DNA from 3 places in the Serratia sp. ID 25-353 genome. Region 1 is predicted to be linked to each of the others. Evidence: predicted binding sites of a transcription regulator. Region 1 holds the regulator's gene; each other region holds the start of a gene.

Region 1 (10,222 bases):
AATGGCGCAGACGCCGGCCTGGCTGTCGATGGTGTCTATCATTACGCAGGGGGTGCCGGAAGCGCGGATCAGATCGAACCACGGGTGGCGATCGACGCTGGTGTACAGCAGGCCATCGACCTGGCGGCGCAGCAGGTTGTTGATAAGCTCATACTCGCGCTGACGATCGTCGCCGGCGTCGCCCAGCAGCAGTACGCGGCCGCGGCTGAAGGCTTCCTGCTGCAGCGCCCGTGCCAGGGTGGCGAAGAACGGATTGGAAATATCCGGCACCACCAGCCCGTAGGTTTGCGTGCTGCCGGAGGCCAGCGCCCGCGCGATGTCGTTCGGCCGGTAGCCGGTCTGCTCGATCGCCGCCAGCACGCGCAGCCGGGTGGCTTCCGCCACCGGGCGCGGGCCGTTGTTGATCACATAGCTGACCACGGCGACGGAGGTGCCCGCTACGCGGGCCACGTCGGCGCGGGTAACGCGTCGCGCGGAGTGATTATCCACATTGAGGTCCTGTTCGCCTTCTCGCTACGCGGCATCCTGCGGCAGGTTGAGATCGCGGCCGCGGGTTTCGGGAGCAAAGAAGGTGGTGATTAAGCCGATGGCCGCCATTACAACAAAATAGCAGGCGACAGGCCACCAGTGACCGAAACCGGACAGCAGCGCGGTGGCGATCAGCGGCGCGGTGCCGCCGGAGAGGATCGAACCGAGTTCCTTGGCGAACGCCATTTTGGAGTAGCGGTTCTTCACGCCGAACAGTTCGACGCCGTAGGCCGCCTGCACGCCGAAGATCCCCAGCGACGCGATGCACATGCCGACCACGATCACCGAGATGACGATCGCCGGTTCACGGCTGTCGAGCAGCCAGAACGCCGGGAAGGCGTACAGCACCAGCAGCAGGCAGAACCCGCGGTAGGTGACGCGGCGGCCGAAGCGATCGGACAGCCAACCGGCCAGCGGGATCACCAGAAAACCGCACAGCGAGGCGATCAGCACCGCCAGCGCCGGCACCGATTTATCGACCATCAGCACCTTGGCGACGTAGCCGACAATAAAGCCCTGGCACAGGTAGGAAGGGCCGTTCTCGCCGATGCGCAGGCCGAGCATCACCCAGAACGCTTTGGTGCGCTGCAGGTAGCTGCGCGTATCCGGCGCGGCCTGGACGGCGTCCAGCATGCGCTGGTGGTTTTGCTGCAGCTCGCGTTCGAAGACCGGCGTTTCCCGCACGTGGCGACGCAGATAGAGCGCCACGCCGGCGATCAGAATGCTGGCGAGGAACGGAATGCGCCAGCCCCAGCTCATCAGGTCTTCCTTGTCGAGCTGCAGCACCAGCAGCCATACCAGCGATGCCAGTAGGGTGCCGCTGTTGGAGCCGATGGCGATGATCGACGCTACCAGTCCGCGCTGTTTGGCCGGCGCGTATTCCGCCAGCATCACCGCGCCGCCGGACAGCTCTGCGCCGGCGCCGAACCCCTGCGCGAAGCGCAGGATCACCAGGCAGGTGGGCGCCCAAACGCCGATTTGCGCATAGGACGGGATCAGGCCGATCAGCGTGGTGGAAACGCCCATCAGCGCCACGGTGGTGATCAGCACCACGCGGCGGCCTTTGCGATCGCCGATCCAGCCGAACACCAGCGCCCCGATCGGCCGCGCGATGAAGCCGACGGAGTAGGTGGCGAAGCTGGCCAGCAGGGCGACCAGCGGCGTGGCCTCGGGGAAGAACACGTCGCCGAACACCATGCCGGCCGCCAGGCCGTACAGCGCGAAATCGACGTATTCCATGGCGGTGCCGAGCCAGCAGGAGAAGGTGGCGCGCCAAAATTGGCTGCGCCCCTCTTTGGTTGCCAGACGTTCATCGGCCGCCAGCGTGTCGGCGGTCTGTGGAGTGGCAAGCGTTGTTTCGCTCATGGCAGTGCTATCCTCTTTTGTGCTGCGCCTTGAGGGGCGCGGTTAAAGATGGTTTCCCTGGTGCCGGCAACAAAGGTGTGCCGACAAATGATGTCGGACGCATGGCGATTCAACGCTGCGGTGTCAGAGTATCTACGCGCGTAGATAAAACAACGCGACAAAGATGAAACTTTGCAGGCGATCACAGAATCGGCATCGTGCCGGGGAACGAAGATAGAGAACGCGGATGGCAAAAAGATGACAGGAGCCCGGTTTTTCCGGCGGAAGCCACCGCCGTTTTCGCCACGAATCAGCCTGCCGCTTTCGTATTTCTGCGCTACAATGGGGGCCTGTTAACAGTTTGTATCGTCTGTCGCGCCGTACCGGTCGTGGCTCAGGCGAGGAGTAAAGCAATGTCTGGCATCAGGGATTCCATCCTGCCGCCGCTGGAGTGGCTGTCCGAACAGGATCCTCCGGCGCCCGCCGCCGTCAGCGACTGGCTGATGGAGTTAGGCTCCATGACCCGCCGATTTGAACGCCATTGCGCCCAGGTGCGCGTCGAACCGCAGCGCGAATGTTTCGTCACGCGCGAGGCGTTGGGCGATGAGGCGAATCACCTGCCCGACAGCCCACGCTATTGGCTGCGCGAAGTGGTGCTGCTGGGCGACAACCAGCCCTGGCTGCTGGGGCGCACGGTGATCCCGGAAAATACGCTGACCGGCCCCGACCAGGCGCTGGTGGATCTGGGCACGCTGCCGCTGGGGCGCTACCTGTTCAGCAGCGGCGAGCTGACCCGCGACTATATCCATATCGGCCGACAGGACGCGCTGTGGGCGCGCCGTTCACGGCTGCGGCTGGCGGGCAAACCGCTGTTGCTGACCGAACTGTTTTTACCGGCTTCACCGCTGTATTCAGCGGTTCCTGCATAAGAGAGGAGAGCAAGACCTTGGAGGGAAGCGTGACTCAAAGTAAATGGCGGGCTTACAGCCATTTGATGCGCATTGATAAACCGATCGGCACGCTGTTGCTGCTGTGGCCGACGCTGTGGGCGCTGTGGCTGGCCGGGAAAGGCGTGCCGCCGCTGTCGATTTTGTTGGTGTTCGTGCTCGGCGTGTTCCTGATGCGCGCCGCCGGCTGCGTAGTGAATGACTACGCCGATCGCGCGGTGGACGGCTACGTGAAACGCACCGCCGGGCGGCCGATGCCGAGCGGCCGGGTGAGCGCGAAAGAGGCCAAGGTGCTGTTCGTGGTGCTGGTGCTGATCTCGTTCTGCCTGGTGTTGACGCTCAATGCGATGACCATCTGGCTGTCGCTGGCGGCGCTGGCGCTGGCCTGGATGTATCCGTTCATGAAGCGGGTGACCAACCTGCCGCAGTTCGTGCTGGGCGCCGCGTTCGGCTGGGGCATTCCGATGGGTTATGCGGCGGTCAGCGAATCGCTGCCGCTCAGCTGCTGGCTGCTGCTGCTGGCCAACATCTGCTGGACGGTGGCCTACGACACGCTGTATGCGATGGTCGATCGTGACGATGACCTGAAGATCGGCATCAAATCCACCGCTATCCTGTTCGGCCGTTATGACAAGCTGATCGTCGGGCTGCTGCAGTTCGCGACGCTGCTGCTGCTGGTGTGGGTCGGTTATCTGGCGCAGCTCGGCGGGGCGTTTTACTGGTCGCTGCTGCTGGCGGGCGCGCTGTTCATTCACCAGCAGAAACAGATCGCCGGCCGCGAGCGCGAGGCCTGTTTCAAGGCCTTCCTGCAGAACAACTATGTCGGGCTGGTGGTATTTATCGGCATCGCGCTGAGCTATCTGCCGGCGTAACGATTCCTCTTCGCAAGAAAAAAGGCACCCCGTGGGGTGCCTTTTGTATTTCCGCGCCGGGTGAAATCACTCGTCTTGCTCTTCTTCCGCATCGGCCTGCGGCAGGACGTTGGTCTCTTCCGGCATGTTGACGCTTTCGATGGTCAGCTTGATTTCCGGCGTGATCAGATCGCTCAGCATGTTGTACACCTCGAGGGTGTGCTCGCGGATCGCATCGCCGCTGTCGTTGATATAGCCTTCTTCGCGCAGCGTCGCCACCAGGGTGGAGAACACCGCCTTGTCGAAGAACTCCGGCGCGTTGATGCCGTGCAGCACCGACAGACGTTGCGCCATGATGCGGCTCTCTTTCTCCAGCGCGCCGCGGTTGATGCTCGGGTTAGCGCTGAGGATCGACATGGTGATGGCGTAGCGTTGCAGGGTTTCGCGCACCCCGGCGGCCAGCAGCTGCAGCGGGCGAATGCGTGCCGGGTTCAGCACCAGCTCGTCGCCTTTGTCGCAGATCAACTGTTGACGGATCAGCTCGTCAATCATCGGCCGCAGCACCTCCGGCAGCTGTTCCTTGTCGTTATGCAGGAACAGCTCGGCTTTCAGCATCGGGTAGATCATGCCGATCTGGCGCAGCAGCTCGGCGCGCGACACCCGGCGGTGATGCATTACGATGCTGGCGATCAGCGACGGCAGCACCAGCAGGTGGTGGATGTTGTTACGGTAATAGGTCATCAGCACCGCCTGCTCACGCGGCAGGATGATGATGTCGCCGATGTTGTCCTTTTCCACCTCGAACTTGTTCATGTTCAGCGCGTGATCCAGCAGCTCGTCCGGCGTTTGCGTCGGCACGGTGACGTCACGCGCGTAAGGCGCATTGCGCATCAGCTGCAGGTAGCACTCCAGCTGTTCGACCAGCTGTTCGCGGGTCAGCGAACGCTGGCGCGAGGCCAGCAGCGCGGTGGAACACAGGTTCATGGCGTTGGCCGCGGCGGCGTTGTTGATACGCACCATGATCTGGCCGGCCAGATCGTTGACCGTCGGCGTCAGCCAGCTTGGGCGCTGGGCTTCGATCGGATCGATCGACTCGCGCCACTGCGGCACGTTCTGGTTGAGGTAAGCCGTCAATGGCAGCGGTTCGCCGAAGTTGACGTAACCCTGGCCCAGATTGCGCAGCTTGCGCAGGCCGCGCAGCATTTGCAGCAGGCTCTCTTTTTCCTTGGTGGCGCCACGCAGCTCTTTGGCATAGGTGCCCACTTCCATCACGTGCTCGTAACCGATGTAGATCGGCACCAGCGTGATCGGACGGGTGCCGCCGCGCAGCATCGCCTGGATGGTCATCGACAGGGTGCCGGTCTTCGGTTCCAGCAGGCGCCCGGTGCGGGAACGGCCGCCTTCCACGAAGTATTCCACCGAGTAACCGCGGGTGAACAGCTCGCCGAGGTATTCGCGGAACACCGTCGAGTAGAGCTTGTTGCCCTTGAAGGTGCGGCGGATGAAGAACGCGCCCAGGCGACGGAAGATCGGGCCGGCCGGCCAGAAGTTGAGGTTGATGCCGGCGGCGATGTGTGGCGGCACCAGGCCCTGGTGATACAACACGTAGGACAGCAGCAGATAGTCCATGTGGCTGCGGTGGCAGGGCACGTAGACGATCTCGTGGCCGTCCTGCGCCAGTTGGCGCACGCGCTCGGCGTTGGTGACGTTGATGCCCTGATACAACCGGTTCCAGGTCCAGCTCAGCACGCGGTCGGACAGGCGCACGGTTTCGTAGGAGAAATCGGCGGCGATCTCTTCCATCAGCGCGATGGCGTTCTGCTGGGCTTTCTCGTGCGAGATCTTCTTGCTGCGGGCCTCGTCCTCGACCGCTTTTTCGATCGCTTTGGACGCCAACAGCTTGTTGAACAGATCCTGACGGGCCGGCAGGCTCGGGCCTACCGCGGCCAGGCGCTGACGCGAGAAGTGCATGCGCGCCACGCGCGCCAGTTTCTGCGCGATGGTTTTATCCGTGCCGTGCTCGGTGGCCATGCGGCGCAGCGAAACGGTGTTGGAGAAACGCACGAAGCTGTCGCGGCCGAGCCACAGCACGGCGAAGAATTTCTGCACGCCATTCAACAGACGCAGGTGCGGCGTGCCGTGGCCTTCGCGGCCCGGCGAGCGGCCGAACATCACCGAAACCGGCAGCATCTGAATGTCGAGATCCGGATTGCTGCGATGCAGATCCAGATAGTCGTGGAACAGCTTTACCGACTCTTCTTTCGGGGTGTAATAGCGGAACACGCGCGGGCCGTCGTGAATGAACACGTAGCTCGGCAGCACGGTGCCGTCGATCTCCAGCGAGTTGAGCGGATCGGGCAGATCCTGCGCCAGGCACTGGGTGCGCAGCGTCAGCAAATCCGCCTTGGAATTGTAAGGTAAAACATACAGAATCGGCCGTGAGGGATCCAACCCTAGCTCGGTAACCGGATCTGAAGGGATGACCTTACTTCTTACCAACAATTTAAGTGGTAAATTCAATATTTTATAATAAATTTTACGCCAACCTGACATAACAACGTGAAGCCTCTTGTTAGCAATGCGCCGCAAGCATACCAGAAACTGGGTAGCAGATCTGTGGTGTTCGAAAACCGAGAGCCGTCAGCGCGGACTGTTCTAGACTCTTTTTATTATGACCGACCTCTGAGAAAGGCACGAAAACATGGCAAACCAAGCAACCGGACTGACCCGCATCATCAAGGCCGCCGGCTATTCCTATAAAGGGCTTTCCGCCGCCTGGCAACACGAAGCGGCGTTCCGCCAGGAACTGGTGGTCACCCTTCTGGCTATCATACTGGCTGTCTGGCTGGATGTGGGTGCGATAGCGCGCATTTTATTGATCGGATCGGTAGCGCTGGTGATGATCGTCGAGATCCTGAACAGCGCGATCGAGGCGGTGGTGGATCGGATCGGCAGCGAACATCACGAGCTGTCCGGCCGGGCCAAGGACATGGGATCGGCGGCGGTGTCACTGGCGATCGTGCTGGCGCTGTTCGTTTGGGGCACGGTCTTATGGCAGCATTTTGGCTGACGAAAGGCGCCTACTGACTGATTTTTATTTATTCTTCGGTTCCCAATCCGCGCTTACCTGTATATACTCACAGCAAGACTGTATAAACAAACAGGGGGCGGAATGAAAGCACTAACTACCAGACAGCAAGAGGTCTACGATCTGATTCGCGATCATATTTCGCAAACGGGCATGCCGCCAACGCGTGCCGAGATCGCGATGCGTCTGGGGTTCCGTTCGCCTAACGCCGCCGAAGAACACCTGAAGGCGCTGGCACGCAAAGGCGTGATCGAAATCGTCTCCGGTGCCTCGCGCGGTATCCGCCTGCTGATGGAAGAAGAAGAAGGGCTGCCGCTGATCGGCCGCGTCGCCGCCGGCGAGCCGCTGCTGGCGCAGCAGCACATCGAAGGGCACTACCAGGTTGATCCTTCCCTGTTTAAACCGAGCGCCGATTTCCTGCTGCGGGTGAACGGCATGTCGATGCGCGACATCGGCATTCTGGACGGCGATCTGCTGGCGGTGCATAAAACCCAAGACGTGCGCAACGGCCAGGTCGTGGTGGCGCGCATCGAAGACGAAGTGACGGTCAAGCGCCTGAAAAAACACGGCAACGTGGTCGAGCTGCTGCCGGAGAACAACGAATTCCAACCGATTGTGGTCGATCTGCGTCAGCAGAATTTCACTATCGAAGGGCTGGCGGTCGGCGTGATCCGCAACGGCGACTGGATTTAATCGCTGCCCCCTCAGTGCCGCCTCTTGTATCAATCGCCCCTGTTCTGGGGCGTTTTTGTTTCTGATTTTGCCCTTCGCCACTGCTACGGGAACGTCTCATCATGCGCTTGATTTCCGCCTTCACCAGCGACACCGATAAAGCCCTGTGGCGCCTGGCCCTGCCGATGATTTTTTCCAATATCACCGTACCGCTGCTCGGGTTGGTGGACACTGCGGTGATCGGCCACCTCGACAGCCCGATCTACCTGGGGGGCGTCGCGATCGGCGCGGTGGCGACCAGCTTCCTGTTCATGCTGCTGTTGTTCCTGCGCATGAGCACCACCGGTCTGGCGGCGCAGGCGCTGGGGGCACAGAACCCGCAGGCGCTGGCGCGCGCCTTTATGCAACCGCTGGTGCTGGCGCTGCTGGCCGGGGTGGCGATCGTCCTGCTGCGGTATCCGCTGATCGAACTGGCGCTGCAGATCGTCGGTGGCAATGGCGAGGTGCTGGAACAGGCGCGGCGTTTTCTTGAAATCCGCTGGCTGAGCGCCCCGGCGGCGCTGGCTAATCTGGTGCTGTTGGGTTGGCTGCTCGGCGTGCAGTATGTGCGCGCGCCGGTGATCCTGCTGATCGTCGGCAACCTGCTGAACATCGTGCTGGATATCTGGCTGGTGATGGGCCTGGGCTGGAACGTGCGGGGGGCAGCGGCGGCAACCGCCATCGCCGAATACGCCACGCTGCTGCTCGGCCTGTGGCTGGCGTGGCGGGTGATGCGCCTGCGCGGTATTACCCTGCCGATGCTGCGCCAGGCCTGGCGTGGCGATCTGCGTCGGCTACTGGCGCTCAACCGCGACATCATGCTGCGTTCACTGTTGCTGCAACTGTGCTTTGCGTCGCTGACCATTTTCGGCGCTCGCCTGGGAAGCGAGGTGGTGGCGGTCAATGCGGTATTGATGAATCTGCTGACGTTCACCGCCTATGCGCTCGACGGCTTCGCTTATGCGGTGGAGGCCCATTCGGGCCACGCCTACGGTGCCCGGGACGACAGCCAACTGCGCAAGGTGTGGCATGCGGCCTGCAGACAGGCGGGGCTGGTCGCGTTGGCCTTTGGCCTGGCGTATGCCGTTACCGGCCAGCAGATCGTGGCGGCGTTGACCTCCTTGCCGGAGCTGCGTGCGTTGGCCGCCCACTATTTACCGTGGCAGGTCATTCTGCCGCTGGTCGGGGTATGGTGCTATTTGCTGGACGGCATGTTTATCGGCGCCACGCGCGGCGCCGAGATGCGCAACAGCATGGCGGTGGCCGCGGTGGGATACGGCCTGGCGCTGTTTAGCATACCGCTGTTTGGCAACCACGGGCTTTGGCTGGCGCTGGCGGTGTTTCTGGCGCTGCGCGGCCTGGCGTTGGGCTGGATTTGGCATCGTCATCAGGTGCGCGGCAGCTGGTTTACCGCTCGCTAGAACGGACGCTGTGCTGGGTTATTTATTAATTTTATTTATGTTTTTGTTCACTTTTGCTTACATGTTTTCAACCCTGGCATTTTTGCGTTAGCTTGTTGTTTATTAGCGTTTTTTGTTTTTATTTTGTTTCTTAATGGTTTTTTATTCTGATATTTGGCTTTTTTATTTCCATATTTAACTAGAATGAATCATGTGGCTGGCGAATGAATGGGAGCGATATTCCTTAAGGTGAAGGGAGTATCGGCCAGAAAAATTTCTGGTTAACCCCGACCGGCGACAGGGATCACTGATTCACCACAGGTTAACGGAGAGACTATGAATAAAGATCAAGCCGACGGTAACTGGAAGCAGCTTAAAGGCAAAGTGAAGGAAAAATGGGGCAAGCTGACCGATGACGATCTGACAGTCATCGAAGGGAAACGCGAACAGCTGGTCGGCAAAATCCAGGAGCGCTACGGTTACCAGAAAGAGGCGGCCGAAAAAGAGGTGAAAGCCTGGGAAGATCACACCAAACACCGCTGGTAATCTGCAGGGCCGCCATTGAAGGCGGCTTGCCCAGCGCAGGCCGGCGTCGCTCTCATCCTCTGGCGTTCCGGCCGCAGGTACAGGGAGGTACCTGACTTCGTCTTACTTCTTCTTGATGGCGATGCTGTGATCGTGTTCGGCGCAGTCATGCTTGCTGTCGCACGCCTCAACCTCCACGCAGCCGGCGCACAGACCGTGCGCTTCCACCACGCTGTGCCGCAGCGCAAATCCGGCTTCCTGCGCCAGCTTCTGCAGCGTTTCTTCTACGCCTTCGGTAGTGCGTTCGGTCACCTGGCCGCAGCGGTCGCAGATAAACAGTGCGGACGTATGCATCGGCTGTTCGAAATGGTGACACAGCACGTAGCTGTTGGCGGACTCCACTCTATGGATAAATCCTTGTTCCAGCAGAAAATCCAGCGCGCGATAGACCGTCGGCGGCTTGGCCTGCGGTTCGGCGACGCGCAGCAGATCGAGCAGGTCATAAGCGCTGATTGCACCGGGTTGCTGAGTCATCAGACGCAGCACTTCCAGCCGTTGCGGCGTCAATCGCACATTGCGTTGTTGGCAGAGGCGTTCCGCCTGCGCCAGCAGCTTTTCCTGGGTGGTTGAGTTCATCGCAAATATCCCGGTACGTAAAAAAGCCGATTTTACCATGATTACGGCGAATCGCCGAGAGTTGCCCCCTTTTCCCCTGAGGATTGCGCAGGGAAAGGCGCGCTGAGTGCGCTAAAAGAGAGATGCATCACAACTTTTCCCCGCAGGCGGGCGGCAAATCAACGTTGCCGATTTTAGCGCTGGAGAGCAGCG
Region 2 (10,222 bases), 1.5 Mb from region 1:
CACATGGCGTTTAACGGCAGATGGTTGGCCGACACGCCGAATGGATCTTCCAGCTCTTCGGCCAGCGAGTCCCAGGATAAGAAGGTATAGGAAATGAACACCGAAACAAACGGTGTCATGTAATGCAGATCGGTCACCAGGGCAAAAGGCAGCAGGCTGCAGAACAGGTAAACGGTGCGCTGCAGGATCAGGGTATAGGCGAACGGCACCGGCGTGCTGGCGAGCCGTTCGCAGCCGCCGAGGGCGTGGGACAGCTCGCTCAGCTTGTTGTCGAGCAGCTCGAAGGTGATGTCGCTCAACAGCCCCCGTCGGCGCAGCTTGCCGATCTCCTGGCCCAACATCAGCAGGATGCGGTTGGTCGGCATCGGGCTGGCGATCACCTCCGCCAGCTCTTTACTGCTGAGATTGTGGTACAGATCGGCGGTCGGGTCGGTGGCGCGCAGCTGATGCTTCAGGCTCCAGCTGAAGGCGATCAGCAGCTTGGCGACCTTCTGATGCACCGCCGGTTCGTCCGGCAGCAGGCTTTTGATCTGACGCAGCAGGGAGCGCTCGGTAATCAGCAGCGAGCCCCACAGGTTGCGCGCTTCGACAAAGCGGCTGTAGCCGGCGTTATTGCGAAAGCCGAGAAAAATGGCGATGGCGATACCCAGCAGGCTGAACGGCGCGATGGTTAAATGCACGCCGAGCTGTTCGTACCATTGATAGCTGATCACCGCCACTATCGACATCAGCACGTTCAGCGACAGGCGAAAGGTGATCTTTGACAGCACGGAACCGTGCCAGGCGAACAGGCGAAAAAACCAGTTCTGATTCGGGCGAATGATCATGACGTGGGTGCTTCCTGGTGTCCTGCTATTGAGAATAGTCGATTCTTATCCGGCGGCGTTAGGCCGCCGTCGTCGATGGCCAGAGCCGCTGCGGGTGCGTATAGACGGTGGCGCGCCCCGGCTTGCTGAAGCCCACCAGCGTCAGGTTGCTGCGTTCGGCTACTTCCACCGCCAGGCGGGTGGCGGCGGAAACGGCGAACAGGATCTCGACGCCGCACATGGCGGATTTTTGCACCATTTCATAGCTGGCGCGGCTCGACACCAGCGCTGCCCCTTGTGACCAGGCCTGTTGGCTGCGGTAACCCAGCAGTTTGTCGAGCGCCACGTGGCGCCCAACGTCTTCACATCCGCCGCTGAGCGCGCCGTCCGGCTGGATCCAGGCCGCCGCGTGGGTGCAGCCGGTCAATTTCCCCACCGTTTGCACCTCCTGCAGCTGCGCCAACGCTCGGTCGAGCAGGGCCAAATCGAAGCGTTGCGTGAAGGGCAGCGGCGCGATGGGGTGGGCGACCTCCTGCAGCTGCTCCACCCCGCAGACGCCGCAGCCGGTGCGGCCGGCCAGGCTGCGGCGCTTCTCTTTCAGCTGCATAAAGCGGCGGCTCGAGAGTTCCACATGCACTTCAATGCCGTTGCAGGCCGGCTGTTGACGGATATCGTAGATATCGTCGGGGGAGGCGATGATGCCTTCGGACAGCGAAAAACCGATGGCGAAGGCCGCCAGATCTTTCGGCGTCGCCATCATCACCACGTGGGAAATGCCGTTGTACACCAGGGCGACCGGCACTTCTTCCGCCAGCCAATCCTGCTGCGCCTGAGCCAGATCGTTGCGCTGCCAGACCGCGTGGCGCGACAGGCATTCCTGTTTGATATCGTCGGTTTCTGCGAGGAGTAGGTGCTTATTCATAACGTTCTCGTGACCGTCGGTGACGAGGCGCCGACGGGAGTGAATTCTTATTAGCAGGTGTGGGGATTATACAGGATCCTGATCCCGCTCGTGTAGGGAATGACACCCTGCCGGCGACCCCACCAGGTTATCCACAGTTTTGGTGGATAACGTGTGTGCAAGGGGCGGTGAAACGCTTAGCAGGCGTAAAAAAAAATCGTTCAGAAAATTATTATATTACGCGGGAAAGCGCGATCTGCAGGGGGATTGGGGGTTGCACGCATTCGCGTTTTGTTTATTCTTTACTGTATAAACATACAGTTTGGTTGTGATTATGCTGAGCAATTCAAGGTTGTATGCTTTTTCACCAGGTGAACCCCTGACGTTACCGCTGTTTGCCGATCGCGTGGCCTGCGGCTTTCCTTCCCCGGCGCAGGACTATGTCGAGAGCAGGCTGGACATCGGCAAGCTGCTGGTGCGGCACCCCAACGCCACCTACTTCGTGCGCGCCAGCGGCGAGATGGAGCGTGCAGGATGGATCAGGCACTACCGACAGATTAAGAAACTGAGTATCCGAGAAACAGCAGACGCGACAGGCTACAGTACTTCCCAAGTTTGTCGCATTCAGGCCTTCTATAAAGAAAGAAGTTGAGACTGATTAAAAAGCAGCCTTAATGTACAATAATTTTCGATATCCAAACTGACCCCATGAACAATCAATGAGTTAGAGGTAAAAGATGATTTCATACAAAAAAACCATACCTGCTCTTGTCATATTCGCTTTATCTAATGCTGTGGCATATGCGAATGATTTCGACAAATCAAACGAAGCGATGGCAATTTCAGCAATAGGTTTTTCTGGCTCAAATGCTCGTGTTGCACATGATGTTTGTGGGGCAACCAATGAGAAAATTGATAAATATAAAAAACAAATAAAAGACTCATTAACTAGAACATTAAAGTATGAACAGTCAGGATTCGATACGCATTGGGATAATGGTTGGAAAAATGCTGATTTTTTGGTTAAGTCATTAAGTAATGATGAAGCCTATAAAAAAGAATATTGCCGAGAGGTTTTAGATGGAATTAATAATCCTGAAATGAATTAAGGATTATTCCTTATTCGGGGTTCTACGCCGGAACTCCAGATTTTTCCGTCCGCTAAAATTATCCTCGGTTGAGCAGCTTTATACCGTCAGCTCGCAGTGGACCATCAGGGGAAATGTGGCGGTACAGCGTTTGTCGGGTTATCCCAAGCTCCTGGCATAACGTACTGACTTTCGTCTCTGGCCGTCCCATTGATGCCATTGCCAGTCGCAATTTTATTGGCGTCATTTTGTAAGGCCGTCCGCCGTTCCTCCCGTGAGGCAAGGCCTGCCGCTGTTCTTTGCGGCGCTGTACGCAGCAGAGACCGAGGGCCGCGCGCGACTGGCTCGACACCCGCTTAGTCCCGCCCTCTGGTCAAATGCAGGCTGACGTGTACAGCCTGCAGGCAGAGGATTTCGTCTGGCAACCGGTATCGCCCGCCGTCGGCGCCGTTCGCAATGACAATCCCTCACTCATCCTGCCCATCGATACGCCAACGGTCTGAGTGCCGCATTATCCACAGTTTTGGTGGGTATCATGTGTGTAAACACACGCGAAGAATGCCAAAAGCTGCAGGAAAAATCACTCAGAAAATTATTATATTACGCGGGAAAGCGCGATCCGCAGGGGGATTGGGGGTTGCACGCGTTCGCGTTTTGTTTATGCTTTACTGTATAAATATACAGTTTGGTTATGATTATGCTGAGCAATTCAAGGTTGTATGCTTTTTCACCAGGTGAACCCCTGACGTTACCGCTGTTTGCCGATCGCGTGGCCTGCGGCTTTCCTTCCCCGGCGCAGGACTATGTCGAGAGCAGGCTGGATATCGGCAAGCTGCTGGTGCGGCACCCCAACGCCACCTATTTCGTGCGCGCCAGCGGCGAATCGATGATCGACGGCAATATCCAGGACGGCGATCTGCTGATCGTCGACAGCGCCCTGACGCCGGAGCACGGCAATATCGTGATCGCCGCGGTGGACGGCGAATTCACCGTCAAAAAACTGCAGCGCCACCCCGACGTGCGGCTGTTGCCGATGAATCCCGCCTACGCGCCGATCGTGTTCGACGACGAGGCGCAGCTGGAGATCTTCGGCGTGGTGACCTTTATCGTCTACGCGGCGCGGTGACTTCGGCCCTTTTTTTCATTTTTTTTCTGCCCGATCTTTTCGTTGGCGTGACCTCTCTACTGAGTTTCCAGTTCAATACACTCAGGGGAATCCTTCATGGCCATAAAAAACAAGAACGGCGCAGGGCGTACGTTCACATCAGCCAAACGCATTACCGGGAAACGCGTCGCTATCGGGATAGGATGCGCACTATCGGGCATGCTCACCTCCGCGATGGCAGCACCCGGTGCGTCGGCACCACCCTCGGCGGTCGAACAGCCCGCTATCCTTTCCTTCGCCATTCCCGCCGGTGATCTGGCGCCCGCCTTGCAGACGGCGGCCGCTAAGGCCGCCGTGATAGTGATTTTCACGCCCGAACAGACGCGTGGAAAAAGCACCGCGGGCCTGCAGGGACATTATCGTCTCACCGACGCGTTCGATACGCTGTTGGCGGGCAGCGGATTGCGCGCTCAGCAAACTGCGCAGGGATATCGGTTGGTCGACGCCGGGCCGGTTCAGCCGTTGACGATACCGGAACTGTCGGTGGTCGGCGGTTTGTCCGACAGCGTCGCCGCCGGCCGTTCGGTGCTGGATAAAGAAGACATCGAACGCGTACAGGCCGATAACATCGCCAGCCTGCTCGATCGTCTGCCCGGGGTAGGGATGGCGGGATCGCCGCGCCCGGGGGGCCAAAGCCTGAATATCTGGGGCATGGGCGACATGGAAGATGTGAAGGTGGTGCTGGACGGCGCGCCGAAGGGATTTGAGAAATATCGGCAGGGTTCGGTATTCATTGAACCCGAATTGCTGAAAAAGGTTGAGGTCGATAAGGGGCCGCACAATCTGTTGAACGGCAATGGCGGCTTTGGCGGGACCATTACGCTGGAGACCAAAGATGCCGGGGATATGCTGCTGCCGGGCGAAGATTTTGGCGGCTTGCTGAAGTACAGCTACCACACCAACGATCGCCAGGGCATTTACAGCGGTGCGTTGTACGGCCGTACGCCGGAAGGATTCGCCGACGGTTTGATCTACATGAGCAAGCGTGACGGCGGTAACCTGAAGCGACCTGACGGCACGCGCTTTGCCTATTCCGCCAACGATCAGGCTTCCTACCTGTTAAAAACCAATATTTATCTGAGCGAGGCGCAAACCCTGACGCTGTCGGCGATGCGTTCGGACTCCGATGGCTGGCAGCCTTTTGCCGCCAAGCGGGACGATATCGCTGCGCCCAGCCAGGCGGATATCGATAAATATGGCCGGGAAGAAGCGTGGCGCCGCATTCTGGTGTATCGCGACCAGACGGACACTAATTACTCGGTGAAATGGAATCTGGCGCCGGAAGCGCAGCCGTTGCTGAATCTGACGCTGTCTTATGCCTATTCGAAGACAGAGCAGCATGACAAGCGGCCGGATTCCGCGTCAAAGTTCAGCTATCTCGGTACGCTGGGCAATGAAAGCTGGGTGAACTATACCGATCGGCAGTTTGACGTCAGCAATGAAAGCCGTTTCGCCAGCGGGCCGCTGGAGCACAAGCTGTTGCTCGGCGCGCGTTGGCATAAACATCAGCGCGATACCCTGATGTATTACCCCTCGCAGGTGAAAAACGCCAGTTACAACTACGGCTATTTCCAACCGTATTATATGCCGGCGGGCGAACAGGAAACCCGCAGCGTTTATCTGCAGGATGCGGTCAGCTTCGGCAGCCTGACCGTGACGCCGGGCGTGCGTTACGATCATGTGACCAATACCGGGCAACCGAACCGGGCGCCGCGCTATAACGACAGCGATCCGCTTGTGGGCCATGATTACAGCAGCGTGACCTATACCGGCTGGTCGCCGCATTTGGGCGTGATGTGGAAAGCGACGTCGAATCTGTCCCTGTTTGCCGACGTTAGCCGCACCTGGCGCGCCCCGGTGATCGACGAACAGTACGAAGTGCAATACGCCGCTTCCAGCGTGCCCGGCACCAGCCGCGGCCTGCAGGTGGAACGCATGACGGGCGTTCGTCTCGGCGCGGTGCTGGACTTCAACGATGTGTTGATGGCGCGAGACAGTCTGCAGATCCGCACTACGTTGTTCCGCAATCGCGGCAAGGACGAGATTTTCTATCGTCGCGGCGTAGTGTGCGACGCCGCACGGCACGGGGGCCAATGTGGGCAACCGTTGTCGAACTATCGCAACTTGCCGGGCTATACCATTGAGGGCGTGGAGCTCGAATCGTTTTATGACAGCGAAAGCCTGTTCGGCAGCCTGTCGTTCTCCTCGATTCGCGGCAAACGCGACGCTTCACCGCGCGATCCGTGGGGCAACGAAACCTGGATTGCCGAAATTCCACCCGTTACGGCACACGCGATGCTGGGCATGAAAGTGCCGCAGTGGGACATGGCCTTCGGCTGGACCGGCGATTTCGTGCGTAAACAGGATCGTTCACCGGCCGACGGCGATCCGATGGCCGTTGTCTGGGCGCTGCCGAAAACGTCGGGTTATGCATTGCACGGCCTGTTCGCCTCGTGGCAACCCAGCGGTTTGCAGGGCTTCGAAGCTCGCGTCGCGGTGGACAACCTGTTCAACCGCGATTATTACCCTTACCTGGGCGAGTCGGTGTCCGGCGTAGGGCGCAACATCAAGTTTAGCGTTAGTCAACGTTTCTGAATATCCTGCTGACAGGGGCCATTTCGGCCCCTTTTCACGTTTTCTCTCCCGTATTTCCCTACTTTTTCGCCGTTTATAAATCATCAGCAATCGCTTGACACAGAAGTTACAATTTTAAAATAATAATAATTATCATTTTCAATCTCATTATCAATTGGTGTCACCGAATGGCAAGGAAAGAGGCCGCGGCAGCCAACGGGTTTGCTCAACAGCTTTACCTTGAGCATCACAGTTGGCTATGCCATTGGCTGAGACAGAAGGTCGGGTGCGCGCATCACGCCGAAGACCTGGCGCAGGATACGTTCATCAGTATTTTACTGAGCCCGCAGTTGCTTGCCATTCGGCAACCACGCCCCTTCCTGGCGACCGTGGCGCGCCGGCTGGTGGCGAATTATTACCGGCGTAAAACAATCGAAGAGAGCTATCTGCAGGCCTTGAGCGAGCTGCCGACGATCGAGGCGCCCTCGCCGGAAGTCCGTCAACAAACCCTCGAAATGCTCGAACAGTTGGATCAGGCGTTGGACGGATTGCCGGCGCACGTCCGCGAGGCTTTCCTGTTGGCGCACCTGCAGGGCATGCGTTATTGCGACATCGCTGAACGTTTGCGGGTGTCGACCAGCTCGGTGAAACAATATCTGCAGCGCGCCAATTTGCACTGTTTCTTTGCATTGGCGGCGTAACGGCAAGTGCGGAACCCATGATGGAATCGGATATCGATCGGCAGAGCGCGCGTGAGGCCGCCGCCTGGTTAACCCAGCTGATGTCGGAAGAGGCAAGCGATGCGGATAGGGAAAACTGGCGGCGTTGGTATCAGGCGAAACCGGAAAATGAACGCGCCTGGCGGCATATCGCCGCGTTTTCATCCCGTTTTTCTCTGCTTAACGGGGCGGCGGCGCAGCGTAGTCTGTCGCAGTTGCCGAACCCGCAACGCCGCCGGTTGCTGAGAAGCCTGGCGGCCATCGGCGTGGTGGGGACGGTTGGCATCGGTTCTGGCGCGCTGCCCTGGCGCCCCTGGCTGGCGGATTACCGCACGGCGGTGGGGGAGCAGCAAACCGTCGCGTTGGCGGATGGCGCGCAGTTGATGTTGAACACGCAAACGGCGGTCAACGTCAGCCGTCAGCAGGCCGCATTGCTGGAGGGCGAAATGATGGTGAATCTGCCGCCGGAAAGCGGCGCGTTGACGGTGAGGCTGCCGCAGGGTGAGATCGTGACGCAGGCTGCTCGCTTCAGCGTTCGCCTGTGGGAAACCTACAGTGAGATCGCCGTTTATCTTGGCCGCGTCACGATCCTTTCGCCGGCGCATCGGAACGCGGTGCTCAACGCCGGTCAGGGTGGCAGATTAAGCCGGCAAGGCATTGGCGAACCGTATCGCGTGACGCAAGAGCCCGGTTGGCGGCAGGGCATGCTGCTGGCCGACAACATGCGGCTGGACGACTTCCTGATGGAGCTGGGGCGTTATCGCCAGGGTATTATTCGCTGCCGGCCGGAGGTCGCCGGCCTGCGGCTCTCCGGCGCGTTCCCGCTGGCTGACCCCGAGCGCGTCATTGCGGCACTGCCCGGCGCGCTGCCGGTTAGGGTAAATATGCTGTCAAAATACTTCATTACCGTATCCTAAAGTTTTTTACTCTGCCATTAGGGTATTTCCTTTTCGATTGACCTGTTCTTTCTCGTTCCCTGCCCGGTACCGCGTGCCTAAACGACCTTTCTGACATACCCCGACTGCCGTTGACCGCCGCGTACGTTGGTCTGTTTTACGCTTAACCTGAGTACCGTTTCCTATGTTCAATCACAACGTATTATCTGGCGATTTCTCTTTACCACCAACAGGCGGGCGATGGCGCTGGGCTACCGCCAATGTGTTGGCGTTGGGTCTGCATGGTGCGTTGTGGCTTGGGCTCGGTTATCACCTGATGCCACCGCTGCTGCCCGCGGCGCAACCGATGGTGTTGATGATGGTTGCCGAGCAGGCTGAATCGACCCCCAGCGCGGAGCCGATGCCGACCGGCGTGCGCCAGGTGCAGGCGGTGGCGCAACGGCAGGCCAATCGGGAACCGGAGGCGGCGATGCCTCCGCTGATTCATGCGCCGCGTGCGACGGAGCGGCAGAGCAAGGCTAAAGGGCAACGGAACGACCCCATCAGACCGAAGACGGAACCGCCGCGCCCAAGGCAAGCGGAACAGGAAAATATAGCGTCTGCAAGCTCAAGAGCATCAAGCACCAGCGCGCCGCCGTCTCTGGACGGAAAGCGTGTTGCCGCGCCGCAAACCAGCGTGGCGTCACAGCCGAGCCAGGATGCCTCGGTCTGGAGTGGCCTGCTGTTGGCGCATTTGAGCCGTTTCAAACGCTACCCGGCCCTGGCGGTACGCCAACAGCGCCAGGGGGTTGTTCAGGTTGCTGTGACGTTGGATCGGCAGGGGAACGTGCTGGGCGTGAAGCTATTGCGATCGAGTGGGGTTGCTTCGCTGGATCGGGAGGCGCTTCAGTTACCGCAGCGCGCTTCTCCACTGCCTGCGCCCGGCAATGAGATCGCAGCGGGGCAGGCGGAATTCAGCGTGACCATTCCGATTCGTTTCGATCTGCGTGAAGTTCGCCGTTAATGAAAAACTCGGTTCCAGGTAAACGGAGGCTGAGTTAAAAGCCAAAGTGCATCAATCGGATAGCAGCGATGTGGCGGTTTCTACTTGATCGTCGCCAGAAAAATACAAATACTGTATGCATAAACAGTAAATTGGTGCCGTTATGAATAACAACCCACTGACGATGAAAGGTCGGTAACCATGTTCGCTCTGGTGGACGTCAACAGCTTCTATGCCTCCTGCGAGACCATCTTTCGGCCCGATCTGCGCGGGCAGCCGGTGATCGTGCTGTCCAACAACGACGGCTGTGTGATCGCCCGTAGCGCCGAGGCGAAGGCATTGGGCGTGCCGATGGGCGCGCCTTATTTCAAAATCAAAGAGGAGATGCGCCGCCGCAACGTCGCGGTGTTCTCCTCCAACTACGCGCTGTACGCCGATATGTCCCGCCGGGTGATGGATACGCTGGAAGAGATGGCGCCGGCGGTGGAGATCTACTCGCTGGACGAAGCCTTTCTGCGGCTGGACGGCGTGGCGCATTGCGAAGCGCTGGAGCCGTTCGGCCAGCGGGTGCGCGATCGCATCCGGCGCGAGCTGCATTTGACGGTCGGGGTCGGCATTGCGCCGAGCAAAACGCTGGCCAAGCTGGCCAACTTCGCCGCCAAGAAATGGCGCGGTACCGGCGGTGTGGTGGATTTATCCGATCCGGCGCGCCAGCGCAAACTGCTGGCGTTGCTCCCGGTGGAAGAGGTGTGGGGCGTGGGCCGCCGCCTGACTCGCCAGCTGCAGGCGATGGGCATTCACACCGCGCTGCAGCTGGCGGACTGCGATACCCGGCTGGCGCGTAAAACCTTCAGCGTGGTGCTGGAGCGCACGATACGCGAGCTGCGCGGCGAATCGTGCCTGCGGTGGGAAGATGAGGCGGCCGCCAAAGAGCAGATCATCTGCTCCCGCTCGTTCGGCCAGCGGCTGACGCACTACCCGCACATGCGCGAGGCGATCTGCAGCTATGCCGAACGCGCCGCCGAAAAGCTGCGGCAGGAAAAGCGCTACTGCCGCAACGTGTCGGTATTTATCAAAACCAGCCCGCATTC
Region 3 (10,222 bases), 1.7 Mb from region 1:
TGGCAGCAGGGCGCGCAGCGTTATGGCGTCGGCAGCGGCGGGTCGGGCCATGTCACCGGCTTTAGCGCGGCGCATCAGGCGCTGGAGGAGCAACTGGCGGCGTGGCTCGGCTATCCGCGCGCGCTGCTGTTTATCTCCGGTTACGCCGCCAACCAGGCGGTGCTGGCGGCGTTGATGCAGAAAGGCGATCGCATTTTAGCCGATCGCCTCAGCCACGCCTCGCTGCTGGAGGCGGCGGCGCAGTCGCCGGCCGAGCTGCGCCGCTTCCAGCACAACAAGCCGCAGGCGCTGGCGGATCTGCTGGCCAAACCCTGTGAAGGGCAGCGGCTGGCGGTGACCGAAGGGGTGTTCAGCATGGACGGCGACGGCGCACCGTTGACGGAACTGCATCGCTTAACCCGCGCGGCGGGCGCCTGGCTGATGGTGGACGATGCCCACGGCGTCGGCGTGCGCGGCGAGCAAGGCCGCGGCAGCTGCTGGCAGCAGGGCGTGCGCCCTGAACTGCTGGTGGCGACCTTCGGCAAGGCGTTCGGCGTCAGCGGCGCGGCAGTGCTGTGCGATGAGGCGACCGCCGAGTATCTGCTGCAGTTCGCCCGCCATCTGATCTACAGCACCGCGATGCCGCCGGCGCAGGCCTGTGCGCTGCAGGCGGCGCTGGCCTGCATTCGAGAGGGCGATGAACTGCGCGCCCGGCTGCAGGACAACATTCGGCGTTTCCGCCAGGGCGCGGCGCCGCTGGCGCTAACCCTGACGGATTCCGACACCGCCATCCAGCCGTTGCTGGTGGGGGACAATCAACGCGCGCTCGATCTGGCGACCCGCCTGCGCGAGCGCGGGCTGTGGGTGAGCGCCATCCGCCCACCGACGGTACCGCCGGGCGGCGCGCGGCTGCGCATTACCCTGACGGCGGCGCATCAGCCGCAGGACATCGATCGCCTGCTGGAGGTATTACATGACGTCAGCCAATGACGCGGTGAACAAACAGGCGGTCGCTTCGGCCTTCAGCCGTGCCGCCGGCAGCTACGACGCCGCCGCCGCGCTGCAGCGTGACGTTGGCGAGCGCTTACTGGGGATGGGGAGTGCCCATCCGGGCGAACGGCTGCTGGATGCCGGCTGCGGCACCGGTTATTTCAGCCGTCTGTGGCGTGAGCGCGGCATGCAGGTAACCGCGCTCGATCTGGCGCCGGGCATGCTGGACGTCGCCCGCCAACGGCAGGCGGCGCATCATTATTTGCTGGGCGATATCGAACAGGTGCCGCTGCCCGATGCGGCGATGGACATTTGTTTCAGCAGCTTGGTGGTGCAGTGGTGCAGCGATCTGCCCGCCGCGCTGGCGGAGCTGTATCGCGTGACCCGCCCCGGCGGCGCGATCCTGTTTTCCACGCTGGCGGCGGGATCGCTGCAGGAGTTGGGGGACGCCTGGCAACAGGTGGACGGCGAGCGCCACGTGAACGCCTTTCTGCCGCTGGCGCAGATCCGCGCCGCCTGTGCTGACTACCGACACGAGCTGGTCACGGAGCTGCGCACCCTGAACTACCCGGACGTGATGACGCTGATGCGTTCGCTCAAGGGCATCGGGGCCACGCACCTGCATCAGGGGCGCGAGGGCGGCCTGATGTCGCGCGGCCGTCTCGCCGCGCTGCAGGCGGCTTACCCGTGTCGGCAGGGGCAGTTCCCGCTCAGCTATCATCTGGTTTATGGAGTGATTTATCGTGATTAAACGTTGGTTCGTGACCGGCACCGACACCGAGGTCGGAAAAACCGTCGCCAGCAGCGCCTTGCTGCAGGCCGCCAACCGGGCGGGCTACCGCAGCGCTGGTTATAAGCCGGTGGCTTCCGGCAGCGAGATGACCCCCGAGGGGCTGCGCAACGGCGACGCGCTGGCGCTGCAGGCCAACAGCGGCGTGGCGCTCCGCTACGACGAAGTGAACCCTTACGTTTTTGCCGAACCGACCTCGCCGCATATCGTCAGCGCCGATGAAGGCCGGCCGATCGAGGCGGCGCGGCTGTCCGACGGCCTGCGCCGGCTGGAGCAGCGCGCCGACTGGGTGCTGGTCGAGGGCGCGGGCGGATGGTTTACCCCGCTGTCGGCGCAGTACACCTTCGCCGACTGGGTGCAGCAGGAGCAGCTGCCGGTGATCCTGGTGGTGGGCATCAAACTGGGCTGCATCAACCACGCGGTGCTGACGGCGCAGGCGGTGCAACAGGCGGGGCTGACGCTGGCCGGTTGGATCGCCAACGACGTGACGCCGCCGGGGCGGCGGCATCAGGAATACCTGGCCACGCTGCGCCGTATGCTGCCGGCGCCGCTGCTGGGCGAAATCCCGCACCTGCCGCAGGCCGAGCGGGCACCGCTGGGGGAGTATCTGGATATCAGCCTGCTGTAAACTCTCCATGAGGGGGGCTTCTCTCCCTCATCCTTCTTCTTGCCCTGTCAGCCCGGTACCGATCAACGCCTCATCCAGCTGCGCCAGCGCGCCGTGCGCCACCGTGCGCCCGCTGTCCAACAGGCAGAAGCGGTCCGCCACCCGGCGCACGAACGACAGCTGATGCTCCACCAGTAAAATGGTCATGCCCAATTCGCGGTTGAGCCGGCGGATCACGTTGCCGATGTCGGCGGCGATCGAGGGCGGTACGCCCGCCGTCGGTTCGTCGAGGATCAGCAGCGCCGGCTCCTGAGCCAGCGCCCGACCAATAGCCAGCTGGCGTTGGGCGCCCACGCACAGATCGCCGGCGCGGCGCGCGCGCATCTGACGCAAATGGGGAAACAGGTTGTAGATCAGCGGCGGAATGCGGCGAGGGGCGCCGCGCCCGGCCATTTGCGCCACCTGCAGATTTTCCTCCACGCTCAGCTGCGAAAAAAGCTGCCGCCCCTGGGGCACGTGGCTGATGCCCAGCGCGGCGCGGCGCTCCATCGGCTGCAGCAGCAGATTTTGCGGCGGCTGATCCGCCGGTTGCCAGGTCATGCTGCCGCTTACCACCGGTACATGCCCCATGATGCAGTTGACCAGCGTGGTCTTGCCCACGCCGTTGCGGCCGAGCAGCACGGTGCACTGGCCGCGCGGCAGCTCCAGGTTGATGTCCCACAGGGTGTGGTTCTGCCCGTAAAATTGATTGACCGATCTCAGTCTCAGCATTTGGCATTCTCCTCATAGACGCCCGTTTCACTCGTTGGCGAGGACTGCAAAGGCCGCATGCGCGGCGAATTTCCCGAGTGTGGCAATGTCTGGAACAAAATGCCCTCCGTCCGATGAGCCCGAGCAAGGTCTGCGGTGGACGGAATGACAGTCAATATGTCGTTAAAAACGACGCTTGTGACGACTTGGTGTCGTTCTTGCGCTTTTACGGGCGATAGCGCCGCGGAGATTACGCGTCGCGGCAGGCAGCGCATCATGCTGCCGCGCCGCATTTATGCGCGGGAAGATAAAGCAACTCTCAGGCCAGTTTTACCGCCGGGTGAAAACGGGGATTGTTATCGCCTTGTTAACCACGCGTCAGGCCTGACGCGCGCTGCCGTGGCGGCTCGAAAATACGCGGGGAAGTTAACCCGGACGTTTTTTGCACTCTTGTGGTGCTCTTCGGTGAGGGCATGGTGCAAGGCATTGCGCCGGCGTCAAGAGCGATCCGCGAGAAAGGGGCCGATGCGATTTTGGCAATGGGGATTTTTAGTATTAATCGGCATAAACAAAGCGATATTTTTATGAAAAAATAACTAAAAAAGCCATTTTAGCGGGTGTAAAGGGCGAAAAGCTTTCTTTCTGTAACTCCCGCCCCGGGCGGGGCGGTGAGAGTTATCCACTATTCCTGTGGATAACCTTGTGTATTAGATTTAGAAAAACGCTGTAAAGCGAGAGCGGACGCGGGTTCTGTTCGCTTTGCCCGCATTCTCGTCTTTTTATTAAATGTGTTATATATCAATATATTAATTAAAATCAAGACGCAGGGTTATTGATCAGGTCTCTATGTATGATTTTTCGACGCGGTGCTATCAATAAGTTAATTCGCGGCAAGTTCTGGGGATAAATCTGTTATTGACAATAAAAATGTCACCCGGCTGTAACGTCACGGTGCAGCGGCGTGGCCGCAGTGCCGGGCGCAGCGACGAATCCGCTTGAAGCTGGTTTTATATCCAGTATCATGGGCACTGGCGCAAATCGCCGACACTTTCCATAATTAGGGGCCACGTCCGGCGCAGAGTCGGCTGGCCGCCTGAGCGCGCGCATCTCCACAGGGTAGCCGAGCAATGAGTAAACTTTTCAAACTGCATTCCGAGTTCAAACCGGCCGGCGATCAGCCGGAAGCCATCCGCAAGCTGGAAGAGGGGCTGGAAGACGGCCTGGCACATCAGACGCTGCTGGGGGTCACCGGTTCGGGCAAGACATTCACCATCGCCAACGTGATAGCCGATCTGAATCGGCCGACCATGGTGCTGGCGCCGAACAAGACGCTGGCGGCGCAGCTGTACGGCGAGATGAAAGCGTTTTTCCCGGAGAATGCGGTGGAATACTTCGTCTCCTACTACGACTACTACCAGCCGGAAGCCTACGTGCCCAGCTCCGACACCTTCATTGAAAAAGACGCTTCGGTGAACGAGCATATCGAGCAGATGCGCCTGTCCGCCACCAAGGCGCTGCTGGAGCGGCGCGACGTGGTGGTGGTGGCGTCGGTATCGGCGATCTACGGCCTGGGCGATCCGGATCTTTACCTGAAGATGATGCTGCACCTGACCCAGGGCATGATCATCGATCAGCGATCCATTTTGCGCCGTCTGGCGGAGCTGCAGTACTCCCGCAACGATCAGGCTTTCCAGCGCGCTACCTTCCGCGTGCGCGGCGAGGTGATTGACATTTACCCGGCGGAATCGGACGAGCTGGCGCTGCGCGTCGAGCTGTTCGATGAAGAAGTGGAGCGGCTGTCGCTGTTCGATCCGCTGACCGGGCAGATCGAGCAGGTGGTGCCGCGTTTTACCATCTACCCGAAATCGCACTACGTGACGCCGCGTGAGCGGATCATGCAGGCGATGGAAGAGATCAAGGTCGATCTGGCGGACCGCCGCAAGGTGCTGCTGGCCAACAACAAGCTGCTGGAAGAGCAGCGCCTGACGCAGCGCACCCAGTTCGATCTGGAGATGATGAACGAGCTGGGTTACTGCTCGGGCATCGAAAACTACTCGCGCTACCTGTCCGGGCGCGGCGAGGGCGAGCCGCCGCCGACGCTGTTCGACTACCTGCCGGCGGACGGCCTGCTGGTGGTCGACGAATCCCACGTCACCATTCCGCAGATCGGCGCGATGTTCAAGGGCGACCGCGCGCGTAAAGAAACGCTGGTGGAGTACGGCTTCCGCCTGCCGTCGGCGCTGGACAACCGCCCCTTGCGCTTCGAGGAGTTCGAGGCGCTGGCGCCGCAGACCATCTATGTCTCCGCGACGCCGGGCAAATATGAGCTGGAGAAATCCGGCGGCGATCTGATCGATCAGGTGGTGCGGCCGACCGGGCTGCTGGATCCGATCGTGGAAGTGCGACCGGTGGGCACCCAGGTGGACGATCTGCTTTCCGAGATCCGCAAACGCGCGGCGATCAACGAGCGCGTGCTGGTGACCACCCTGACCAAACGCATGGCAGAAGACCTGACCGAATACCTGGAAGAACATGGCGAGCGCGTGCGCTACCTGCACTCGGACATCGATACCGTGGAACGGGTCGAAATCATCCGTGACCTGCGTCTGGGCGAGTTCGACGTGCTGGTGGGCATCAACCTGTTGCGTGAGGGGCTCGACATGCCTGAGGTGTCGCTGGTGGCGATTCTGGACGCCGACAAGGAAGGCTTCCTGCGTTCCGAGCGTTCGCTGATCCAGACCATTGGCCGCGCGGCGCGTAACCTGAACGGCAAGGCGATCCTGTATGGCGATCGCATCACCGATTCGATGGCCAAGGCGATCGGCGAAACCGAGCGGCGCCGCGCCAAGCAGCAGGCGTATAATGAAGCCAACGGCATCGTGCCGCAGGGGCTGAACAAGAAGATCGGCGACATTTTGCAGATCGGCCAGCCGGTCAACCGCGCCAAGAGCAAAGGCAAGGGCAAGGCGCTGGACGGCGGCGCGCCGCTTCAGAACCTCACGCCGAAAGCGCTGGATCAGAAAATCCGCGATTTGGAGGCGCAAATGTACACCCACGCGCAAAACCTGGAGTTCGAACAGGCGGCTGCGCTACGCGACGAGATCCACCAGCTGCGCGAGCAGTTCATCGCGATTTCCTGACCGTTGGATGGCGCCCGCGCCGTGGGCGTCAAAATTCCTTGTCGGCCGCGTCAAAGCTGTTATGGTGTGCGGCTCGATTTGACCACGAAGAGTACCGAACATGAGCCAACACCAGTCCAAAGATCCGCTGCACGGCGTGACGCTGGAGCAACTGCTGAATAAACTGGTGGATCATTACGGTTGGTCCGAACTGGGCGCGCGCATTCGCATCAACTGCTTCCTCAGCGATCCGAGCATCAAGTCCAGCCTGAAGTTTTTGCGCCGCACGCCCTGGGCGCGCAAAGAGGTGGAAGACCTGTATATCGATATGGTCAGCCATCCCGCCCCAGCCAGCGATAATCCCTGGCTGCGCGGGCGAGATGGTTAAATCCGGTCAGCGGCGGGCGGCCAGCTCCACCAGCGCCCGATCCAGCGCCTGGCGCAGCAGTTGGCGATCGTGGCGGTAGGGGATGTCGCTCGCTTCCAGCGGTTGCTGAATCACCACCCGATCCTGCACTTCACTGGCGTCCACCGCCGGGCCGACGATCAGCGCATCGATCATCCGGCGGCCTATCTTCTCTTCCATCAGCGTCAGCTTATCCTTTAACGACAGCGCCGCGGCGGCCACGCTCAGCTCGCGGCCGAGATTGCCGATATAGATCATGCTGGCGCTGCTGCGACGCAGCGCCTGGGTGAGATCGTCCAGCAGCAGCAGCGGCATCAGGCTGGTGAGGAAACTGCCCGGCCCGATCAGGATCACGTCGGCCTGCGCGATGGCGTCCAGCGCTTCGCGCGTGGCGCTGACCGGGGGCGACAGCATCAGCTCCTGCGGCATATGGGCCAGCTGGTCGACATTCACTTCACCGTAAACGTGATTGCCTTCGTGATCGTGCGCCATCAAATCCACCGGCTGCTCCGACATCGGGATCAGCGCCGCGTCCACCTTCAGCAGGCTGCGCACCAGGTTGATCGCTTCCAGCGGGCGCACGCTCAGGTGATCCAGCGCTTTTAGCATCAGGTTGCCGAGGTTGTGGCCGGCCAGTTCGCCGTTGCCGCTGAAGCGGTATTCGAACATCGCCGAGGCGACGCTCGGTTCGGTGATCAGCTGGTTGAGACAGTTACGGGTATCGCCCCAGGCAATGCCGCCTTCCGAACGGCGGATGCGGCCGGTAGAACCGCCGTTGTCGGTGGTGGTGACGATGCCGGTCAGGCGGGAGCCTAAGGACGACAGGGCCGACATCACACGGCCCAGGCCGTGTCCGCCGCCTAACGCCACCACGCGGTCGAGATCGGCCAGGGTACGATTACGCATAAATTTCCTTACAAAGGGGCTGAACTGCCCGCATAAGGTAGCGGATCCGGCATAAAAACGCGATAAGAGTGTCATTTGCGTGATTCCGGTCAATTCGTCCGCGCAAGTGACGTTTATCATGGTTTACCTGAATACGCGGCGTCTAAAAACGATGTATAGACAATTATATAGCGAATTTACGCGTTGGCTATCGTTGCCGATTAGCGCTAGAATTCTGCTGAAAACCACGGTTTCGTTCCGGCTACTCAAGGTAGCGGGAAGAGAAATCAAACTCCTAGCCCCTGCGCCTACGTTGTTCATCCGGAACGATATGGTGCCTGGGCCGTGGCGAAGTCAGCCACCAGGGTGCAGAGGGGAAACGCTCGCATCTCCCGACTTTGGAAAGGTGTTATGGTGCCGCAACTCATTGATGCTTATGAGCGCAAGTTCTATTACCTGCGCTTGTCGATCACCGACGTGTGCAACTTTCGTTGCACCTATTGTCTGCCCGATGGCTACAAGCCGAGCGGCAGTCCGAAAAGCTTCCTGTCGCTGGATGAAATCCGCCGCGTCAGCCGCGCGTTCGCCGAACTGGGCACCGAAAAGGTGCGCCTGACCGGCGGCGAGCCTTCGCTGCGCCGCGATTTTACCGAGATCATCGCCGCCGTGCGGGAAAACCCGGCCATCCGTACCCTGGCGGTCACCACCAATGGCTACCGTCTGGCGCGCGACGTCACCGCCTGGCGTGACGCCGGTCTGACGGCGATCAACGTCAGCATCGACAGCCTGGATCCCCGCCAGTTTCACGCCATCACCGGTCAGGATAAGTTCCGCCAGGTGATGGACGGCATCGACGCCGCCTTCAGCGCCGGTTTCAGCAAGGTCAAAGTCAACGCGGTGCTGATGCGCGACGTTAACCACCAGCAGCTCGGCGCCTTTCTCGCCTGGATCAAAGACCGGCCGATCCAACTGCGCTTTATCGAACTGATGGAAACCGGTGAGGGCGGCGAGCTGTTTCGCAAACACCACGTTTCCGGCGAAGTGATTCGCCGGCAGCTGGAGCAGCAGGGCTGGCAGCGCCAGGCGCGCGGCCGCAGCGACGGCCCGGCGCAGGTGTTCAGCCACCCGGACTACCAGGGTGAGGTGGGTCTTATCATGCCGTATGAGAAAGACTTCTGCGCCAGCTGCAACCGGCTGCGCGTTTCTTCCATCGGCAATCTGCACCTGTGCCTGTTCGGCGAGCAGGGGGTGCCCCTGCGCGATCTGCTGGCGGACGACGGCCAGCTCGACGCGCTGAAGGCACGCATCCAGAGCGGGCTGCTGAGCAAGAAGCAGACCCATTTCCTGCATCAGGGCAACAGCGGGATCACCCAGAACCTGTCGTTTATCGGCGGCTGATACCCACATATTTCAAGCCGCAGCGTTGTTGGCTGCGTGCGCTCACCCCAGTCACTTACCGGAGTAAGCTCCTGGGGATTTACGCACTGGCCGCCTGGCTGCAACTTGAAAGCTGTTGGGTATCTCAGAATAGGAGCCTATTGAACCATGAGCCATGCGAGCAGCGAGTTTATTCCGGCGCATATCGCCATCCTGACCGTGTCCGACAGCCGCGGCGCGGCGGAAGACACCTCCGGCCAATATCTGCAGGACGCGGCGCAGGAAGCCGGTCATCAGGTGGTGGATCGCGCCATCGTCAAAGATGATATTTACCAGATCCGCGCGCGGGTTTCCGCCTGGATCGCCGATGACAACGTGCAGGCGGTGTTGATCACCGGCGGCACCGGTTTTACCGCGCGCGACAACACGCCGGACGCGCTGCTGCCGCTGTTCGACAGAGAGGTGGAAGGGTTCGGTGAACTGTTCCGCATGGTGTCGTACGAAGAGATCGGCACTGCGACGATCCAGTCGCGCGCGCTGGCCGGCCTGGCCAACCGCACGGTGATTTTCGCCATGCCGGGCTCCACCCGCGCCTGCCGCACCGCCTGGGAGCGGATTATCGAAGAGCAGTTGGACGCGCGCCATCGCCCGTGCAACTTCCAGCCTCACTTGAAGAAGCCCTGAGTCATGACACAGCTAACCCACATTAACGCCGCCGGCGAAGCCCATATGGTTGACGTGTCCGCCAAGGCCGAAACGGTGCGCGAGGCGCGCGCCGAAGCCTTCGTCGAGATGCTGCCCGCCACGCTGGCGATGATCGTCGACGGCAGCCATCACAAGGGCGACGTGTTCGCCACGGCGCGCATCGCCGGCATTCAGGCGGCCAAACGCACCTGGGAGCTGATCCCGCTGTGCCACCCGCTGATGCTGAGCAAGGTCGAAGTGCAGCTGGAGGCGCAAACGCAGCACAACCGGGTGCGCATCGAAACCTGCTGCCGGCTGACCGGCAAAACCGGCGTCGAAATGGAGGCGCTGACCGCCGCCTCGGTGGCGGCATTGACCATCTATGACATGTGCAAAGCGGTACAGAAAGACATGGTGATCGGCCCGGTACGCCTGCTGGCGAAAAGCGGCGGCAAATCCGGCGATTTTAAGGTGAACGTATGATCGATATTCTTTTCTTCGCGCAGGTGCGCGAACTGGTGGGCACCGGCGGCCTGTCGATGCCGGCGGATTACCCGACCGTCGAGGCGCTGCGCCAGGCGCTGTGTGCGCGCGGCGATCGCTGGGCGCTGGCGCTGGAATCCGGCAAGCTGTTG

What was found. Region 1 encodes LexA, which represses DNA repair genes until DNA is damaged. Its sites were predicted from a motif close to TNCTGTATGTACATACAGNA; they were not measured.
Region 2: the regulator LexA is predicted to act here: its motif matches at 3,462-3,481, upstream of umuD (translesion error-prone DNA polymerase V autoproteolytic subunit).
Region 3: the regulator LexA is predicted to act here: its motif matches at 4,116-4,135, upstream of uvrB (excinuclease ABC subunit UvrB).

Annotation. Positions count from the first base shown of each region.
Region 1 covers NZ_CM139236.1:4,608,082-4,618,303, reverse strand. The annotation lists gene ACYF6X_RS22150 (LacI family DNA-binding transcriptional regulator) at 1-489, opposite strand, end outside; gene ACYF6X_RS22145 (MFS transporter) at 514-1,893, opposite strand; gene ubiC (chorismate lyase) at 2,286-2,801, shown strand; gene ubiA (4-hydroxybenzoate octaprenyltransferase) at 2,819-3,691, shown strand; gene plsB (glycerol-3-phosphate 1-O-acyltransferase PlsB) at 3,758-6,223, opposite strand; gene ACYF6X_RS22125 (diacylglycerol kinase) at 6,372-6,740, shown strand; gene lexA (transcriptional repressor LexA) at 6,843-7,451, shown strand; gene dinF (MATE family efflux transporter DinF) at 7,553-8,890, shown strand; gene ACYF6X_RS22110 (CsbD family protein) at 9,206-9,415, shown strand; gene zur (zinc uptake transcriptional repressor Zur) at 9,518-10,030, opposite strand.
Region 2 covers NZ_CM139236.1:1,056,995-1,067,216, forward strand. The annotation lists gene ACYF6X_RS05060 (bestrophin family protein) at 1-827, opposite strand, end outside; gene fdhD (formate dehydrogenase accessory sulfurtransferase FdhD) at 886-1,728, opposite strand; partial or broken gene ACYF6X_RS05070 (S24/S26 family peptidase) at 2,042-2,227, shown strand; gene ACYF6X_RS05075 (hypothetical protein) at 2,445-2,816, shown strand; partial or broken gene ACYF6X_RS05080 (SOS response-associated peptidase family protein) at 3,119-3,298, shown strand; gene umuD (translesion error-prone DNA polymerase V autoproteolytic subunit) at 3,487-3,921, shown strand; gene ACYF6X_RS05090 (TonB-dependent receptor) at 4,018-6,555, shown strand; gene ACYF6X_RS05095 (sigma-70 family RNA polymerase sigma factor) at 6,723-7,235, shown strand; gene ACYF6X_RS05100 (FecR domain-containing protein) at 7,253-8,170, shown strand; gene ACYF6X_RS05105 (energy transducer TonB) at 8,421-9,152, shown strand; gene umuC (translesion error-prone DNA polymerase V subunit UmuC) at 9,333-10,222, shown strand, end outside.
Region 3 covers NZ_CM139236.1:2,924,378-2,934,599, reverse strand. The annotation lists gene bioF (8-amino-7-oxononanoate synthase) at 1-969, shown strand, start outside; gene bioC (malonyl-ACP O-methyltransferase BioC) at 953-1,720, shown strand; gene bioD (dethiobiotin synthase) at 1,713-2,387, shown strand; gene ACYF6X_RS14150 (ATP-binding cassette domain-containing protein) at 2,415-3,137, opposite strand; gene ACYF6X_RS14145 (hypothetical protein) at 3,590-3,712, shown strand; gene uvrB (excinuclease ABC subunit UvrB) at 4,244-6,256, shown strand; gene ACYF6X_RS14135 (VF530 family protein) at 6,357-6,623, shown strand; gene yvcK (uridine diphosphate-N-acetylglucosamine-binding protein YvcK) at 6,630-7,547, opposite strand; molybdenum cofactor riboswitch at 7,807-7,951, shown strand; gene moaA (GTP 3',8-cyclase MoaA) at 7,938-8,924, shown strand; gene moaB (molybdenum cofactor biosynthesis protein B) at 9,072-9,587, shown strand; gene moaC (cyclic pyranopterin monophosphate synthase MoaC) at 9,591-10,070, shown strand; gene moaD (molybdopterin synthase sulfur carrier subunit) at 10,067-10,222, shown strand, end outside.